DNA from 2 places in the Brachybacterium sp. p3-SID1565 genome. Region 2 is predicted to be linked to the other one. Evidence: predicted binding sites of a transcription regulator. Region 2 holds the regulator's gene; the other holds the start of a gene.
The links. Region 2 encodes HrcA, which represses chaperone genes, less so after heat shock. Its sites were predicted from a motif close to TTNGCACTCGNNNNNNNCGAGTGCNAA; they were not measured.
Positions count from the first base shown of each region.

Region 1: the regulator HrcA is predicted to act here: its motif matches at 6,315-6,341, upstream of groES (co-chaperone GroES).

Region 1 covers NZ_JAMBDS010000028.1:632-8,469, reverse strand. Annotated here, with positions in the region: gene M4D54_RS08135 (MoaD/ThiS family protein) at 12-413, opposite strand; gene moaA (GTP 3',8-cyclase MoaA) at 441-1,514, opposite strand; gene glp (gephyrin-like molybdotransferase Glp) at 1,729-3,132, shown strand; partial or broken gene moaC (cyclic pyranopterin monophosphate synthase MoaC) at 3,129-3,623, shown strand; gene M4D54_RS08115 (molybdenum cofactor biosynthesis protein B) at 3,797-4,345, shown strand; gene M4D54_RS08110 (molybdenum cofactor biosynthesis protein MoaE) at 4,519-4,956, shown strand; gene M4D54_RS08105 (metallophosphoesterase) at 5,257-6,129, shown strand; gene groES (co-chaperone GroES) at 6,496-6,792, shown strand; gene groL (chaperonin GroEL) at 6,815-7,838, shown strand, end outside.
Region 2 covers NZ_JAMBDS010000014.1:27,605-35,442, forward strand. Annotated here, with positions in the region: gene dnaJ (molecular chaperone DnaJ) at 1-1,050, opposite strand, end outside; gene hrcA (heat-inducible transcriptional repressor HrcA) at 1,124-2,134, opposite strand; gene M4D54_RS05300 (DUF3097 domain-containing protein) at 2,335-3,228, shown strand; gene M4D54_RS05305 (DUF4870 domain-containing protein) at 3,402-4,058, shown strand; gene hemW (radical SAM family heme chaperone HemW) at 4,182-5,360, opposite strand; gene M4D54_RS05315 (MOSC domain-containing protein) at 5,357-6,163, opposite strand; gene lepA (translation elongation factor 4) at 6,172-7,838, opposite strand, start outside.

The sequences.
Region 1 (7,838 bases), on a different contig from region 2:
CGGCGCAGGGATCAGCCGCCGGCGAAGGGCGGCAGCACGTCGATGCGATCGCCGTCCTTGAGGGAACGGGAGTGATCGGTACAGGAAACGGCATTCACCAGCAGGCTGGAGCGCTCGATCGCGGTCGCGGCCTGCGGGGATGCTCCTGAGGTGAGGTCGGCGATGGCCTCGGCCACCGTGCTGCCGCGCACCAGGGCGGTGTCGGAGCCGTACTCGGCTGCCGCCCCGGCGAACAGGCGCACTGTGATGGTCGCGGTCCTGTCCTCGGCAGCGGATCCGCTGCCGGTCACAGAGGCTTCGGCGGGGGTCGTGGCTTGTGCGGCCTGGGTGTCCTGCGCTGCCTGGGTGTCCTGTGCTATCCGGGTGTCCTGCGCTGCGTGGGTGGCCTGCGAGGGGGTGGTGGGGGTGGTCACGGTCTCCTCCTGGTCGTCGCGGCGGGCTCAGCCGCCGATGGCGCTCATCGGGCGGTCGGGCTGTACGAAGTCTGTGGAGTTCATGCCGTGGCCGGCCTTCTTGCCCCACTGGGCGGCCCGCCAGATCCTGGCGATCTCCTCGTCGCTGCCTCCGCCGCGCAGGGCACCGCGCAGGTCGGTCTCCTCCCGGGAGAACAGGCAGGTGCGCACGCGGCCCTCGGCGGTGAGGCGGGTGCGGCGGCAGTCGGCGCAGAACGGACGGGTCACCGAGGCGATGATGCCCACCTGGCCCCGATGCGCGCCGCTGGAACGGTCGGTGACCTCGTACAGCTCGGCGGGGGCACCGTTGCGGGGCTCCTCGGCGGCGGTGAGCTCGAAGCGGTCGGCCAGGATGCCGTGCACGTCGGCCGCGGTGATCATGGAGGTGCGGTCCCAGATCCGGTCCGCATCCAGCGGCATCTGCTCGATCACCCGCAGCTGCAGGCCGCGGTCCAGGCACCAGTCCAGCAGGTCCGGCAGCTCATGGTCGTTCACCCCGGGCAGCAGCACGGCGTTGACCTTGATCGGGTCCAGGCCCGCTCGGCGCGCACCGTCGATGCCCTCCAGCACCCGGTGCAGCAGGGGGCGGCGGCTCATCCGCTCGAAGGTCTCGGAGACCACGGTGTCCAGGGACACGTTGATCCGGTCCAGACCCGCCGCCTTGAGCTTCGCGGCTCGCACGTCCAGGCCGATCGCATTGGTGGTCAGAGAGATGTTCGGGCGGGGGCGCAGGGCAGCCACCCCGGCGATGATCTCGTCGAGGTCCGGGCGGGTGAGGGGCTCGCCCCCGGTGAAGCGCACCTGGTCGATGCCCAGGTGCTCCACGCCGATGCGCACCAGGCGCACCACCTCATCGACCGAGAGCATCTGGTCCTTGGCCAGGAAGGTGAGCCCCGAGGCGGGCATGCAGTACGTGCAGCGCAGGTTGCAGAAGTCGGTGAGGGACAGGCGCAGGTCCGTGGCCTCGCGACCGAAGCGGTCCACCAGGGCATCGGTGGCCGGGCGGTCGGAGACATCCGGCAGCGACGGCGCGGTCGCGTCGGTGCTGCGCGGCTTGGGCATCCCCAGTCCCACTCGGCGAGGGCTCACGCTGCATCACTCCCATCGGCCCGGCGGGTGATGCCGGGCGTCCGACCAGCATAGGAGGTATCCGGCGCAGGCACACGGATCGGTGCCGTGTGCCATATCAAGCCTCCGCTCCCCGCGCCCGAGCCCCGCGCCGGAGGGCCACCGCGCCATACTGGACTGGAGACCCAGTCACACCGGAGAGGCGGCCATGTCAGCAGGCACACCAGGCTCCCCCGCGGGCACCGCGGGTCGGCAGCGCACCCCTCTGGCCGACCACGTGGCTGATGCCGTCGCCCTGCTGGCCGCCGTGCGCCGCACTGAGCGGATCGCCGTGGGGGCAGGAGCCGTCGGCAGGGTCGCCGCAGCGGACCGCCGGGCGGCGGTCGACGTGCCGGGCCACGACAACTCCCAGATGGACGGATACGCCGTGGCGCTCGCCGACCTGTATGGCCCGACAGGCACCCCCCGTGCGCCGGGGACTCCCGTCACCCTGACTCTGGCGGCCACCATCGCTGCCGGCGATCCGCCTGTGGACCATCGGCCGGGCACGGCGGCCCCCATCATGACCGGCGCGCCCATCCCGCGCGGCGCCGACGCCGTGATCCCGGTGGAGGAGAGCGAGCGCGGCAGGTTCGACCCCGCCGGCGCCACCGGCACCCTCGGCACCCCCGACACTGCCACCGGCACCCCCGACACCGTCACCGGCGCCCCAGCCCGGAGCCCCGCTACCGTCACCCTGCGCCCCGCCGCAACCGAGGCGGGCCGCTACGTGCGTCGCCGCGGCTCGGACACCCACCACGGGGACGTGATCCTGCGCGAGGGGCAGGTGCTCACCCCGGCGCGCCTCGCCCACCTGTCCACCTGCGGCGTGGGCGAGGTGGAGGTGATCGCCCCGGTGCGCACGATCGTCCTGTCCACCGGCAGCGAGGTCGCCGCCCCGTCGGCCGGCGCCGTGCTCGCCGAGGGCGCTACCTTCGACGCCAACGGACCGGGACTGGCCGCCGCCCTCACCGCCGCCGGTGCCGACGTGGTGCATGTCGGCACCGTGCCCGACGACGCACAGGAGCTCCTGGAGGCACTGCGCCGGCTGGTCACCGAGAACGAGGCCGAGCTGATCGTCACCAGCGGCGGGGTGAGCATGGGGGCCTTCGAGGTGGTGCGCCACGCCGCCCAGCACGAGGGCGTCACGCTCACCTTCACCTCCGTGGCGATGCAGCCCGGCGGCCCCCAGGGGATCGGCACCCTGGACCGGGCAGGCTCCGACGGCCTGCCCGCCGCGCGCATCCCGTGGCTGGCCTTCCCCGGCAACCCTGTCTCCGCCCTGCTCAGCTGCGAGCTGATAGCGCGCCCCGCCCTGGGGGCGCCCGCCCGCACCACGCTGCGCCTGCCCGTGCAGCTCGAGAGCGAAGAGACGTCCCCCAAGGCGCTGGCACAGTACCGCCGCGCCCGGGTGATGCCCTCGGGCCACGTGCGACTGGTAGGGGGAGCCTCCTCCCACCTGATCGGAGGCTTCGCCCAGGCTGATGCCCTGGTGCTGGTGCCCGTGGGCACCGGCCATCTGCGCGACGGTGACGTGGTGGAGACCATCCTGCTTCCCGGAGGAGAACGATGACCCAGGATCCCGCGAGCCCGCCCCAGGACCTCTCGCACGTGCGAGCCGACGGCTCCGCCCACATGGTCGACGTGACCGAGAAGGCCACCACGTCCCGTCGGGCCACCGCCCGTGCGATCCTGCGCACCCGCCCCGACGTGGTGGCCCGCATCGCCGACGGCGACCTGCCCAAGGGTGAGGCCCTGCCGGTGGCCCGCATCGCCGGGATCATGGGCGCCAAGCGCACCAGCGACCTGATCCCGCTGTGCCATCCGCTGCCGCTGTCCGGCATCGAGATCGACCTGGAGCCGCGCGAGGACCGGGTGGAGATCACCGCCACCGTGCGTACCAAGGGCGTGACGGGCGTGGAAATGGAGGCCCTGACCGCGGCGTCGATCGCCGCACTGACCGTGTACGACATGATCAAGGCCGTGGACCACCTGGCCGTGATCGAGGAGGTCTTGGTGCTGGCCAAGTCCGGCGGAAAGAGCGGCGACTGGCGCCGGGAGGACCGGTCGGCCCAGCCCGCCGAGCCCCCGGAATCCGCCCAGTCCGCCGGGCTCCCGGAATCCGCCCAGCCCGCCGAGCCCCCGGAATCCGTCCAGTCCGCTGAGCACACCCGGCCCGTTGAGCCCGTGGTGCCCGCCGAACCCGCGGAGCCCGCGACCGACGAGGAGAAGACCCGATGAAGCAGATGCCCGCTCGGCGCACCGACGCCGACTGCACAGCCCGCGACGAGGATGCCCCCGCCCCCGCCCTCACCGGCACCGCCCGTGTGGTGATCGCCTCCACCCGAGCCTCCGACGGCACCTACGAGGACCGCACCGGCCCGCTGCTGGTGCAGTGGCTGCAGGGGCGCGGCCTGGACGAGGTCACCAAGGTGCTGGTACCGGATGGCCCCGAGGTGGGAGAAGCGCTCGCCGCAGCCGTCGCCGACGGCGTGGACGTGATCATCAGCTCCGGCGGCACCGGGATCAGCCCCACCGACGTCACCCCCGAGCAGACCGCCCCGCTGATCGAGAGGGAGATGCCCGGTGTGCTCGAGGCGGTGCGCCGCATCGGCTCGCAGAAGTCCCCGGCCGCCGTGCTCAGTCGAGGCCTGGCCGGCATGGCCGGCCGCAGCTTCGTGGTGAACCTGCCCGGCTCCCGTGGCGGGGTCAAGGACGGCATCGCCGTGCTGGACCCGATCCTCGACCACCTGCTGGAGCAGCGCGATGGCGGAGGCCACGAATGATGGCATCGGACCCGGCTGCACCGTCGGATCCGGACCCGGCTGCACCGTCGGATCCGGACCCGGCTGCACCGTCGGATCCGGACCCGGCCGCGCCGTCGGCAGCGGATCCCGGGCCTGGGCCCACGCCCTTCGGAGCCGACCCCGGTCAGCTGCGCGTGCCGGAGGACCCTCCCATGGGCCCCGCCCCTGATCGGGTGCGCCACGCACAGGTCACCGAGCAGCCCGTGTCCGTCACCGCGCTCGCCCGCGCGGTGGCCGATCCGCGCTGCGGCGCCGTGGTCACCTTCGACGGCGTGGTCCGCGACCACGACGGCGGCAAGGGCGTGGATCGCCTGGAGTACTCCGGGCACCCCGGCGCGGGCGAGGTGATCGTCGAGGTGGCACGTGAGATCGCCGAGCGCTACCCCGACACGGTGATCGCCCTCGCCCACCGCGTGGGGCCGCTCGCGATCGGTGAGACCGCACTGGGCTGCGCGGTCGCGGCCCCGCACCGCAAGCAGGCCTTCGCCGCCTGCGACGACCTGGTGGACACGGTCAAGCAGCGCTTGCCGATCTGGAAGCACCAGCACTTCGCTGACGGCACCGATGAATGGGTGGGCGCCCTGGGATGACGGGGGGATCAGAGATCAGGTCGACGCCACCGGGCTTCGCATGGACCCAGGACCACGACTACCTGTGGGGTCGCGGCCGGGCAGTTCCTGCTCGCCCTCGGCGTGCGGGAGGAGGCCGTCCGTCCCCCCGGTCGGCTGCGACCGATCTACGTGCGCTGGAAGGCGCTGGAGGAGGCGCTCCAGCGACTGGACCGTGAGGGCATTCCCACCGAGATCCTCGGCGCGAACAGGCACCGCGCACGACCCACCGACTGTGCCGATGTCACCTGCTGGCAACCTGCGGTCGCTACTCTCGACGCCATGCGCATCCTGCACCTGAGCGACACCCACCTGTACGGCGATCCCACCGCTCGTCACTACGGGCGGATCGACACCGCGGCCGCCCTGCGCGGCGTGCTGAACCGCCTGGCGGGCCTTGAGGGCGTGGACCTGGTGGTGCACAGCGGGGACGCCTCCGAGGATGGCACGGTGGAGAGCTACCGCAGGCTGCACGCCCTGCTGGACCCCTTCGCCGCAACTCTCGGTGCGCCCCTGGTGGTCGCGATGGGCAACCACGACGTTCCCGCCGCCTACGCCCAGGTGGCAGGCCCCGGGGACCACGACCCCCGCTACCAGGACCGCGTGATCACCACGGTCGGCGGAGCCCGGGCGGTGGTGCTGGACTCGAGTGTCCCCGGTGCCGGCTACGGCCACCTGGATCCAGCCCAGCTCGAGTGGCTGCGCAGCGTTCTGGCTGAGCCCTCCGTGGGTGGAACGGTGCTGGTGGTGCACCATCCCCCGCTGACGGCCGCCACCCGGATGCTGCGCGCCCTCGACCTCGACGGGGTGGACGAGCTGGCCGAGGTGCTCGTCGGCACCGATGTGCGGGCGATCCTCTCGGGGCATTACCACCACGAGATGACCGGGCAGCTCGCCGGGATCCCCGTGCACGTGACCCCGGGCATCACCAACGTGGTGGATCCGGTGGCGGCGGGGGATCACGAGAGGTCCCTGGCCCTGTCCGGTGCGAGCATCCTCCAGATCGACGCGAACGGGACGGCCCCGGGGATCATCACCTCCCTGTGGCCCAACGCCGGGGACACCGGAGGGGACACCGCCGGCGACGTGCGGGTGCCGGTCTATGACTTCGGACCCGAGAACGTGCAGGCGATCATCGACGCCGCCGGGCGCTGAGAGCCGTCGACCACGTCGCCGCCCGCAGCCGGAGCGGCGACCGCACTGCCGGCCACACGCCCGGCGCCGCCGAGCTCCATCACCCGGTGCATGCCCGCGCGGGTGAAGGGGAGGATCTCGGTTCGTTGTCGCTGCCTTCACAAAAAGGGGGTGACCTGGTGCGCAGGAGGGAGTCGGGGGAGTCGTTAGCACTCATCTTGCATGAGTGCCAGCGTAGTTCTAGAGTTGCCCTCGTTGGCAGTCGACGGCACAGAGTGCCAGAAGCTGCCAGAGGGATCCTTCCCGGTCGGCACCGCGACGACGATCAGTATCGGGATCCCGCACCCCGAACTCACAGAGTCATCTCTTCATGAAGGAGTGAGCCGCATGTCGGTCTCCATCAAGCCCCTCGAGGACCGTGTCGTCATCAAGCCGCTCGAGGCGGAGCAGACCACCGCTTCCGGCCTGGTCATCCCGGACACCGCGAAGGAGAAGCCCCAGGAGGGCGAGGTCGTCGCCGTCGGCGAGGGCCGCTTCGACGAGCAGGGCAAGCGCATCCCGGTCGACGTCAAGGTGGGCGACAAGGTCGTCTTCTCCAAGTACGGCGGCACCGAGCTGAAGTACGGCGACCAGGAGTACCTGGTGCTGGGCTCGCGCGACATCCTCGCGATCATCGAGAACTGAACGGACTGAGGTCTAGATCCACATGGCGAAAGAGATCATCTACGACGAGCAGGCTCGTCGCGCCCTGGAGCGCGGAGTCGACAAGCTCGCCAACACCGTCCGCGTGACGCTGGGGCCCAAGGGCCGCAACGTCGTGCTGGACAAGAAGTGGGGCGCCCCCACGATCACCAACGACGGCGTGACCATCGCCCGTGAGATCGAGCTCGAGGATCCCTACGAGAACCTCGGTGCCCAGCTCACCAAGGAGGTCGCCACCAAGACCAACGACGTGGCGGGCGACGGCACCACCACCGCCACCGTGCTGGCCCAGGCGCTGGTCCACGAGGGCCTGCGCAACGTGGCCTCGGGTGCGGCTCCGGCCTCGCTCAAGCGCGGCATGGAGAAGGCCGTGGAGGCCATCTCCTCCAAGCTCGGCGAGATCGCCATCGAGGTCGACGGCAAGGAGCAGATCGCGAACGTTGCGGCCGTCTCCAGCCAGGACCGCGAGATCGGTGAGCTGCTGGCCGAGGCCTTCGACAAGGTCGGCAAGGACGGCGTCATCACGGTGGAGGAGTCCTCCACCACCGCGATGGAGCTCGAGTTCACCGAGGGCATGCAGTTCGACAAGGGCTTCATCTCCCCGCACTTCGTCACCGACGCCGACCGTCAGGAGGTCGTGCTCGAGGACGCCCAGGTGCTGCTGCACCAGGGCAAGATCTCGGCCGTGGCCGACATCCTGCCGCTGCTGGAGAAGGTCGTCGAGGGCGGCAAGCCGCTGTTCGTGATCGCTGAGGACGTCGACGGCGAAGCCCTGTCCACGCTGGTCGTCAACAAGATCCGCGGCACCTTCAAGGGCGCCGCCGTGAAGGCCCCCGCCTTCGGCGACCGCCGCAAGGCGATGCTGCAGGACATCGCGGTGCTCACCGGTGCCCAGGTCGTCACCTCCGATCTGGGGCTGGACCTGAAGACCGTCGGCACCGAGGTGCTCGGCCACGCCGGCCGCGTGGTGGTCACCAAGGACACCACCACCATCGTGGGCGGTGCCGGTGACGAGCAGGCCGTGGCCG
Region 2 (7,838 bases):
GAACTGCTCGAGCAGGTCACGCTCCTCGTCCGAGAGCGAGGTGGGGATGTCCACGTCCAGCACCACCCGGATGTCGCCGCGGCGCTCGCGCCGCAAGGGGGTGACGCCCAGGCCCTTCAGGGTGATCTCCTCGCCGGGCTGGGCGCCGGGCCGGATGTCCAGCTGCTGCACCCCGTCGAAGGTCTCCAGCGGCACGGTGGCACCGAGCGCGGCGGAGGTCATCGGCACCTCGACGGTGGTGACCAGGTCCTCGCCGTCGCGGTCGAACATGTCGTGATCGGCGACGGTGAGCTCGACGAAGAGGTCTCCAGCCGGCCCGCCGGCCTCACCCACCTCTCCCTCGCCGCGCAGCTGGATCCGGGTGCCGTTCTCCACCCCGGAGGGCACGCGCACGGTGACGGTGCGCTCGGTGGTGACGCGGCCGTGCCCGGAGCACGCGGTGCACGGGGACTCGATGACGTCGCCGTGGCCCTCGCAGGTGGGGCAGGGGGCCATGGTGACCATCTGGCCCAGCAGCGACTGAGCCACGCGCTGCACGTGGCCGGAGCCTCCACAGGCGGTGCAGCGGGTGGGGCTGGTGCCGGGCTCGCAGCACGAGCCGTTGCAGCGCTCGCAGCGACCCGCGGTGCGGAAGCGGATCTCCTTCTCGGTGCCGAACACGACGTCACGCAGCTCGATGCCCACGCGGCGCAGCACGTCGCTGCCGCGGCGCTGGCGCGGGATCGGGCCCTGCCCACGGCCGCCTCGCATCCCGGCGGCACCGGCGAACATGTCGAAGATGTCGTTGAAGTCGAAGCTGGCGCCGCCCCCGGGGAACCCGCCGGGGAAGCCGCCCATGCCGGGGCCTCCGCCCATGTCGTACTGTCGGCGCTTGTCGGCGTGGGAGAGGGTCTCGTACGCCTGGGAGACCTTCTTGAACCGCTCGGCGGCGTCCGGATCGGGGTTGACGTCCGGGTGCAGGGTGCGAGCCAGCTTGCGGTACGCCTTCTTGATCTCCTCGGTGGAGGCGTCACGGGAGACACCGAGCAGGTCGTAGTAATCGTCGTTCACTGTGCGAAGTCCTCAGGAAGGGAGACGGTGGTAGCGGGGGCGCTCGTCCCGGGCTGCGGGACGCGGCGCCGTGTCATTCCAGGTAGCGGGAGACGTAGCGGGCGATGGCCTGCACGGTCGAGATCCCGGTGACGTAGTCCATGCGGGTGGGGCCGAGGATCGCCATGTGCGAGCCCGCACCGTACCCGGCGCCGACCACGGCGGCCTGGGTGAGGGCCTCGGTCTGCAGCTCCGAGCCGATGCGCACCTCGACCGAGCCGGGCTTGGCGTGCATCTCGGTGAACAGGCGCAGCAGCACCAGCTGCTCCTCGAGCACGTCCAGCAGCGGCTCCACATCGCGGGCGAAGTCCTCGGCGGAGCGGGCGATGTTGGCGGTGCCGGCCATCATGATCCTGTCCTCCGCGCGGGAAGCGGCCAGGATGCGCAGCGCCGTGACGACCTCCTCGACACTGGGCCGGTCCGCTGCCGGCTGGGCATCGATCAGCTCCAGCAGCGCCCGTTCGACGTCGGTGACCTCATGGTCGGCGACGGCCCGGTTCAGCTGGTCCCGCAGCCCCTGGTAGAAGGCGTCCTCCCGAGCGGCCAGCAGCGGCACGGTGCGCTGATCCACCCGGCCGGACTCGGTGATCAGCACCACCAGCAGCAGGGAGTCGGCCACCTTCACCAGCTCGACGTGGCGGATCCGCGCCTGCTTGCGGGCCGGGTACTGCACCATCGCCACCTGATGGGTGGTCTGGGCCAGCAGCCGTACGGTGCGCAGCAGCAGCTCCTCGACGTCACCGGCATCCTCCAGGAACGCCTGGATGGCGCGGCGTTCGGGGGCCGACAGCGGCTTCACGGTGGCCACGTGGTCCACGAAGGTGCGGTAGCCCTTGTCCGTGGGGACGCGACCGGCGGAGGTGTGGGGCTGGGTGATCAGCCCCTCCTCCTCGAGCACCGACATGTCGTTGCGCACCGTGGCGGCGGAGACCCCGAGATCGTGCCGGTCCAGCAGGGACTTGGAGCCGACGGGTTCGCGGGTGGAGACGTAGTCCTCGACGATCGCGCCGAGGATCTGCAGCTTCCTGCTGTCCGTTGGTCTCACCTCCTGCAGGGACCTGCTGGTGCCGGGCAGGGCGCTCACGCCCGGCCACCAGGATTAGCACTGGGGGATGTCGAGTGCCAATCCTACGCGCTCACGACCTGTCCTCAGCGAACCGGGCAGGAGGCGTTCGCCACGAGCCGAGACCGCCGCCGTCCGGGACCGATGCGAGACGGTCACCCGGCGTGGCGCCTCGGTGTACGGTGTGCGCCGTGCCCGACCGCTCTTCCCCCTCCTTCGACCGCTACGGCCGCGACGTGCTCTCCTCCGAGCCTCCGCCGCACCACCGCCGCCGTCCCGCCGCCCGCGAGGTTCCCGCCCAGCGGGACCTGGTGGTCGAGGACGCGGCGACCGGGTACACCGGCGCGATCACCCGCGTGGAGAAGGCCGGCGGTGTGCACGTGGTCGAGCTCGAGGACGCACGTGGCCGCCGCCGCGGCTTCCCCCTGGGGCCCGGGTTCATGATCGACGGCAAGCCGGTGGTGCTCACCCTCCCCCAGCGGGCTCCAGCACCCAGCGGCCCCAAGCGCTCCGCGAGCGGCTCGGTGTACGTCGAGGGCGCGAAGGCCAGGACCGCCCGCGCCTCCCGGATCTGGGTCGAGGGCAAGCACGACGCCGAACTGGTGCAGAAGGTGTGGGGTCACGACCTGCGCATCGAAGGAGTCGTCGTCGAGCAGCTCGAGGGCGCCGACAACCTCGTGGAGCGAGTGCAGGCTTTCGGTCCCGGCCCGGGACGCCGGCTCGGTGTGCTGGTGGACCACCTGGTGACCGGCTCCAAGGAGTCCCGGATCGCCGAGCAGGTGATGCGCCTGCCCGGCGCCCCCGGCAACGTGATCGTGCTGGGGCACCCCTACGTGGACGTGTGGCAGGCGGTGCGCCCGGCACGCGTGGGCCTGAAGGCATGGCCGCACGTGCCCCGCGGCACCGACATCAAGGTGGGAACGCTCAAGGCCCTGGGCTGGCCGCACTCCGATCAGGCCGACATCGCCGAGGGCTGGCAGCGCATCCTGGCCACCGTCCGCTCCTACGCCGACGTCGAGCCCACCCTGTCCGGGCGGATCGAGGAGCTCATCGACTGGGTGACCGTCGAGGGGTGAGCACCGCGTGCCCAACGAGGGTGCCCGATGCGCAACCTGCGACCGGGGGCTATCCCCCGCCTGATCGGGAGGCGCGCCGCGGGGCCCAGATCAGGTGCTCTCGGTAGGCTGGGGGCATCCGACCACGACGGCGGCGGCCATCTCGGCTCCCCGTCCTGACGAAGAGGGGACCCATGAACGAGAACTCGCATCCCTACGATCCCTACCGCGATCAGCCCGCGAACCCGGGCCCCGCGGCTGCGTCCGAGGCCGGCGCCGCCCAGCACGGCGCTGGCCACCAGCAGAATGCCGCCTACGGCCAGCAGGGCGCTGGCCATGGTCAGCCGAACGCCGGCTACGGCCAGGCCCAGGGCAGCGCCTACGCCGGGCAGGGCGCCCCGCAGGGAACCCAGACCCTCGATGCTCTGCCCGCAAACGTCAAGGGCGTGTACGAGGGGCCCCTGTCGGGCCAGCCCACCACGGAGTCCGACGCCAAGCTGTGGTCGATGTTCTCGCACCTGGCGGTGCTGCTGGGCCATCTGCTCAGCTGGGGCTTCCTGGGCTGGATCGGCCCGCTGATCATCTTCCTGATGTACAAGGACCGCAACCGGTTCGTGCGCTACAACGCCGCCGAGGCCCTCAACGGTGCGATCGCCGTGGTGATCGCCCAGGTGGTGCTCGGGGTCGTGCTCGGCATCTTTGGGTTCGTCACCCTCGGCCTCGGCTTCGCGGCGTTCCCGCTGGTCGGCATCCCGGCGCTGATCCAGCTGATCTTCGCGATCATCGGTGCGGTCAGGGCCAACCAGGGCGAGTGGTGGAACTACCCGCTGAACATCCGCCTGGTCAAGTGACCTGACCGCAGAGGGCAAGCCCCCGGAGCCGGCCGCGCGTCGTGCTGTCGGGGGCTTCGTCCTGCACGGGGTGCGCACCCGCGGCCCGTACCGGGTGTGGCGGGGAGCCGCTGCGCTGGGGTCTCAGGGCACGAGGTCGCGGATCACCGCGTCGGCCAGGAGCCTGCCGGGTCGCGTGAGCACCGCCCGGCCCGCTGCCAGGGCGTCCGCATCCAGGTGCCCCCGGTCCCGATGCACCTCCAGCATGGGTCGTTGGGCCGGTGGGACCACGTCCACGTCGAGCCCGTCGATGATCCGCAGTTCCAGCATGATGCGCTCCATGCGGCGGGCCTTAGGATCGACCTGTTCGGACTCGGCGACCGGAAGCTCCCCGGCGTTCAGCTTCGCCGCGTAGCGGCTGGGGTGCTTCACGTTCCAGGAGCGCAGGCCGTCGCGATGGCGGTGCGCGCCCGGGCCGATGCCCCACCAGTCCTTGCCCTGCCAGTAGGCGAGGTTGTGTCGCGAGCGGTGCGCGGGGCTGCGCGCGAAGTTGGAGACCTCGTACCAGGACAGGCCGTCGGCTGTGGCGAGGTCGTCGATCAGCTCGTACTTGTCGGCCATGTCATCGCCGTCGGGTGGGGTGATCTCCCCGCGCCGCAGCCGGCGCGCCATCGCCGTGTTCCCCTCGATGATCAGGGAGTATGCGGACAGGTGGTCCACACCGCAGGACAGTGCCGCGCGCACGGAGGTCTCCACATCGGCGAGGGTCTCCCCCGGCGTGCCATAGATCAGGTCCAGGCTGACGGCCAGGCCCGCCTCCCGGGCCCACTGCACCACCTGCGGCACCCGCTCGGGGTCATGGGTGCGGTCCAGGGTGCTGAGCACCGAGCGCACCGCCGACTGCATGCCGAAGGAGACCCGCGTGATGCCGCCCTCGGCGAGCTGGGCCAGGGACTCCGGCGTGACCGAGTCCGGGTTCGCCTCGGTGGTGACCTCCGCACCCGGCGCCAGGGGGATCAGGGAGCGCAGGTGAGCGAGCATCGCGATCAGGTCCCCGGCCGGCAGCAGGGTGGGGGTGCCGCCGCCGAAGAACACGGTGGAGACCTGCTGGTACGGGTACCCGCCTGCCGCATCCGCAGCGAGGGTCAGGTCCATCTCGCGCATCGCGTTGGCGGGGTACTCGCGCTGCGAGCCGCCCCCGCCCAGCTCGGTGGCGGTGTAGGTGTTGAAGTCGCAGTACCCGCACCGCACCGCGCAGAACGGCACGTGGATGTAGACGGACAGGTCCGGGGGCCCGGAGGCAACGGGGGGTGCCGGGGTCACAGTCCCATGCCCAAGCCCAGGCCACGACCGGTGGAGCGAAGACGGTCGGGGAACGCGACGGGCGCCTGATCGGTGCTGCCGGATTCATTGGCATCGCGCTCGAGCACGCGCAGCGCGGCCTGCACCAGGGACTCGTACAGCACGGTGCCGGTCTGCCCGGCCCATGCCAGCAGGTTACGTGCCTGCTCGGCATCCAGGCCGCGGAACGCGTCGCCGATGGTCACGCCGTGCTCGGGGCGGTGCAGCACCTCGATCGCGTCACCGGCGGTGACGTCCCCCTCGGTGAGCACGCGGAAGTAGGCGCCGCAGCGTCCCACCTCGGTGAAGCGCCGGCCGAAGCGACGGTCCCCCATGCGAGCGGTGAAGGTGCCGCACGGGGTGCGGGGGCAGGTGGCCTCGATCTGCGCTGTGCCCACCTGCCAGCGCTCCCCGATCAGGGTCTCGTCGGTGTCGTAGCCGGTGGTCACCAGGTTCTCCCCGAAGAAGCCGTCGGGCAGCTCCTGCTCGCGCTCTGCGGCAAAGGCCTCCCGGGTCTCGCGGGCGTAGGCGTAGACGGCCTTGAAGATGCCGCCGTGGTGCTCACGATCGCCCTGCACATCGCCCAGCACCCCGTGGGTGAGCAGGGTGACGGGATGGTCCACGGGCCGCTTGTCGATGCCGCTCATCAGGCCGCGGTCGGGCACCGGGAACAGCTGGGCGACGGTGCACACGGCGGCGATGCGGGGTGCCCCGGAGGGCTGCGCCGGGGGTCCGGGCGCAGGCTCGGCCGCGGCCGATGCGCTGGGGGCGTGCGCGGGGTCCACGGAACCTCCTACTTCTTCTTGCCGTCCTTGCCGGTGTCCCCGGCGTCGGAGGACAGTGCGGCGATGAAGGCCTCCTGGGGGACCTCGACGGACCCGATGTTCTTCATCCGCTTCTTGCCCTCCTTCTGCTTCTCCAGCAGCTTGCGCTTGCGGGAGATGTCGCCGCCGTAGCACTTGGACAGCACGTCCTTACGCATGGCGCGGATGTTCTCACGGGCGATGATGCGGGAGCCGATGGCGGCCTGGATGGGCACCTCGAACTGCTGGCGCGGAATGAGGTTCTTGAGCTTGCCGGCCATCTCCACGCCGTAGTTGTAGGCCTTGTCGCGGTGCACGACGGCGCTGAAGGCGTCCACCGGGTCGCCCTGCAGCAGCATGTCCACCTTGACCAGGTCGGCGGTCTGCTCCCCGGAGACGTCGTAGTCCAGGGAGGCGTAGCCGCGGGTGCGGGACTTCAGCTGGTCGAAGAAGTCGAACACGATCTCCGCCAGCGGCAGCGTATACCGCAGCTCCACGCGGTCCTCGCTGAGGTAGTCCATGCCGCCCAGGCTGCCGCGCTTGGACTGGCACAGCTCCATGACCACGCCCACGAACTCGCTGGGCACCAGGATGGTGGCCTTGGCGACCGGTTCGCTGATCTCCCGCACCTTGCCCTCGGGGAAGTCCGAGGGGTTCAGCACCTCGACCTGGGTGCCGTCCTCCATGGTCACGTGGTACACCACCGACGGGGCGGTGGAGATCAGGTCCAGGTTGAACTCGCGCTCCAGGCGCTCGCGCACGATCTCCAGGTGCAGCAGCCCCAGGAAGCCCACACGGAAGCCGAAGCCCAGGGCCGTGGAGGTCTCCGGCTCGTAGTTCAGGGCAGCGTCGTTGAGCTTCAGCTTGTCCAGGGCGTCACGCAGCACCGGGTAGTCGGAGCCGTCGATCGGGAACAGCCCGGAGTACACCATCGGCTTGGGGTCCGCGTAGCCGGGCAGCGCTTCGGTGGCCCCGCGCACGGAGGTGGTGACGGTGTCGCCCACCTTGGACTGGCGCACGTCCTTCACACCGGTGATCAGGTAGCCCACCTCGCCGGGGCCGAGGCCCTGGGTGGGGCTGGGCTCCGGGGAGCTCACGCCGATCTCGAGCAGCTCGTGGTGCGCTCCGGTGGACATCATGGCGATGCGGTCGCGGGCCTTGAGGGAGCCGTCGACCACACGCACATAGGTGACCACGCCCCGGTAGGTGTCGTACACGGAGTCGAAGATCATGGCGCGGCAGGGGGCGTCCACCTGCCCTTCCGGGTGGGGCAGGGTGCGCACCACGTGGTCCAGCAGCTCCTCGACTCCCTGGCCGGTCTTGCCGGAGACCCGCAGCACGTCCTCGGGATCGACGCCCACCAGCTGACCGATCTCGGCGGCGTACTTGTCCGGGTCCGCGGCGGGCAGGTCGATCTTGTTGAGCACCGGAATGATGGTGAGGTCGTTCTCCATCGCCAGGTACAGGTTCGCCAGGGTCTGCGCCTCGATGCCCTGGGCCGCGTCCACCAGCAGGATCGCCCCTTCGCAGGCGGCCAGCGAGCGGGACACCTCGTAGGTGAAGTCCACGTGGCCGGGCGTGTCGATCATGTTCAGGGCGTAGTTGGTGCCGTCGACCTGCCAGGGCATGCGCACGGCCTGGCTCTTGACGGTGATGC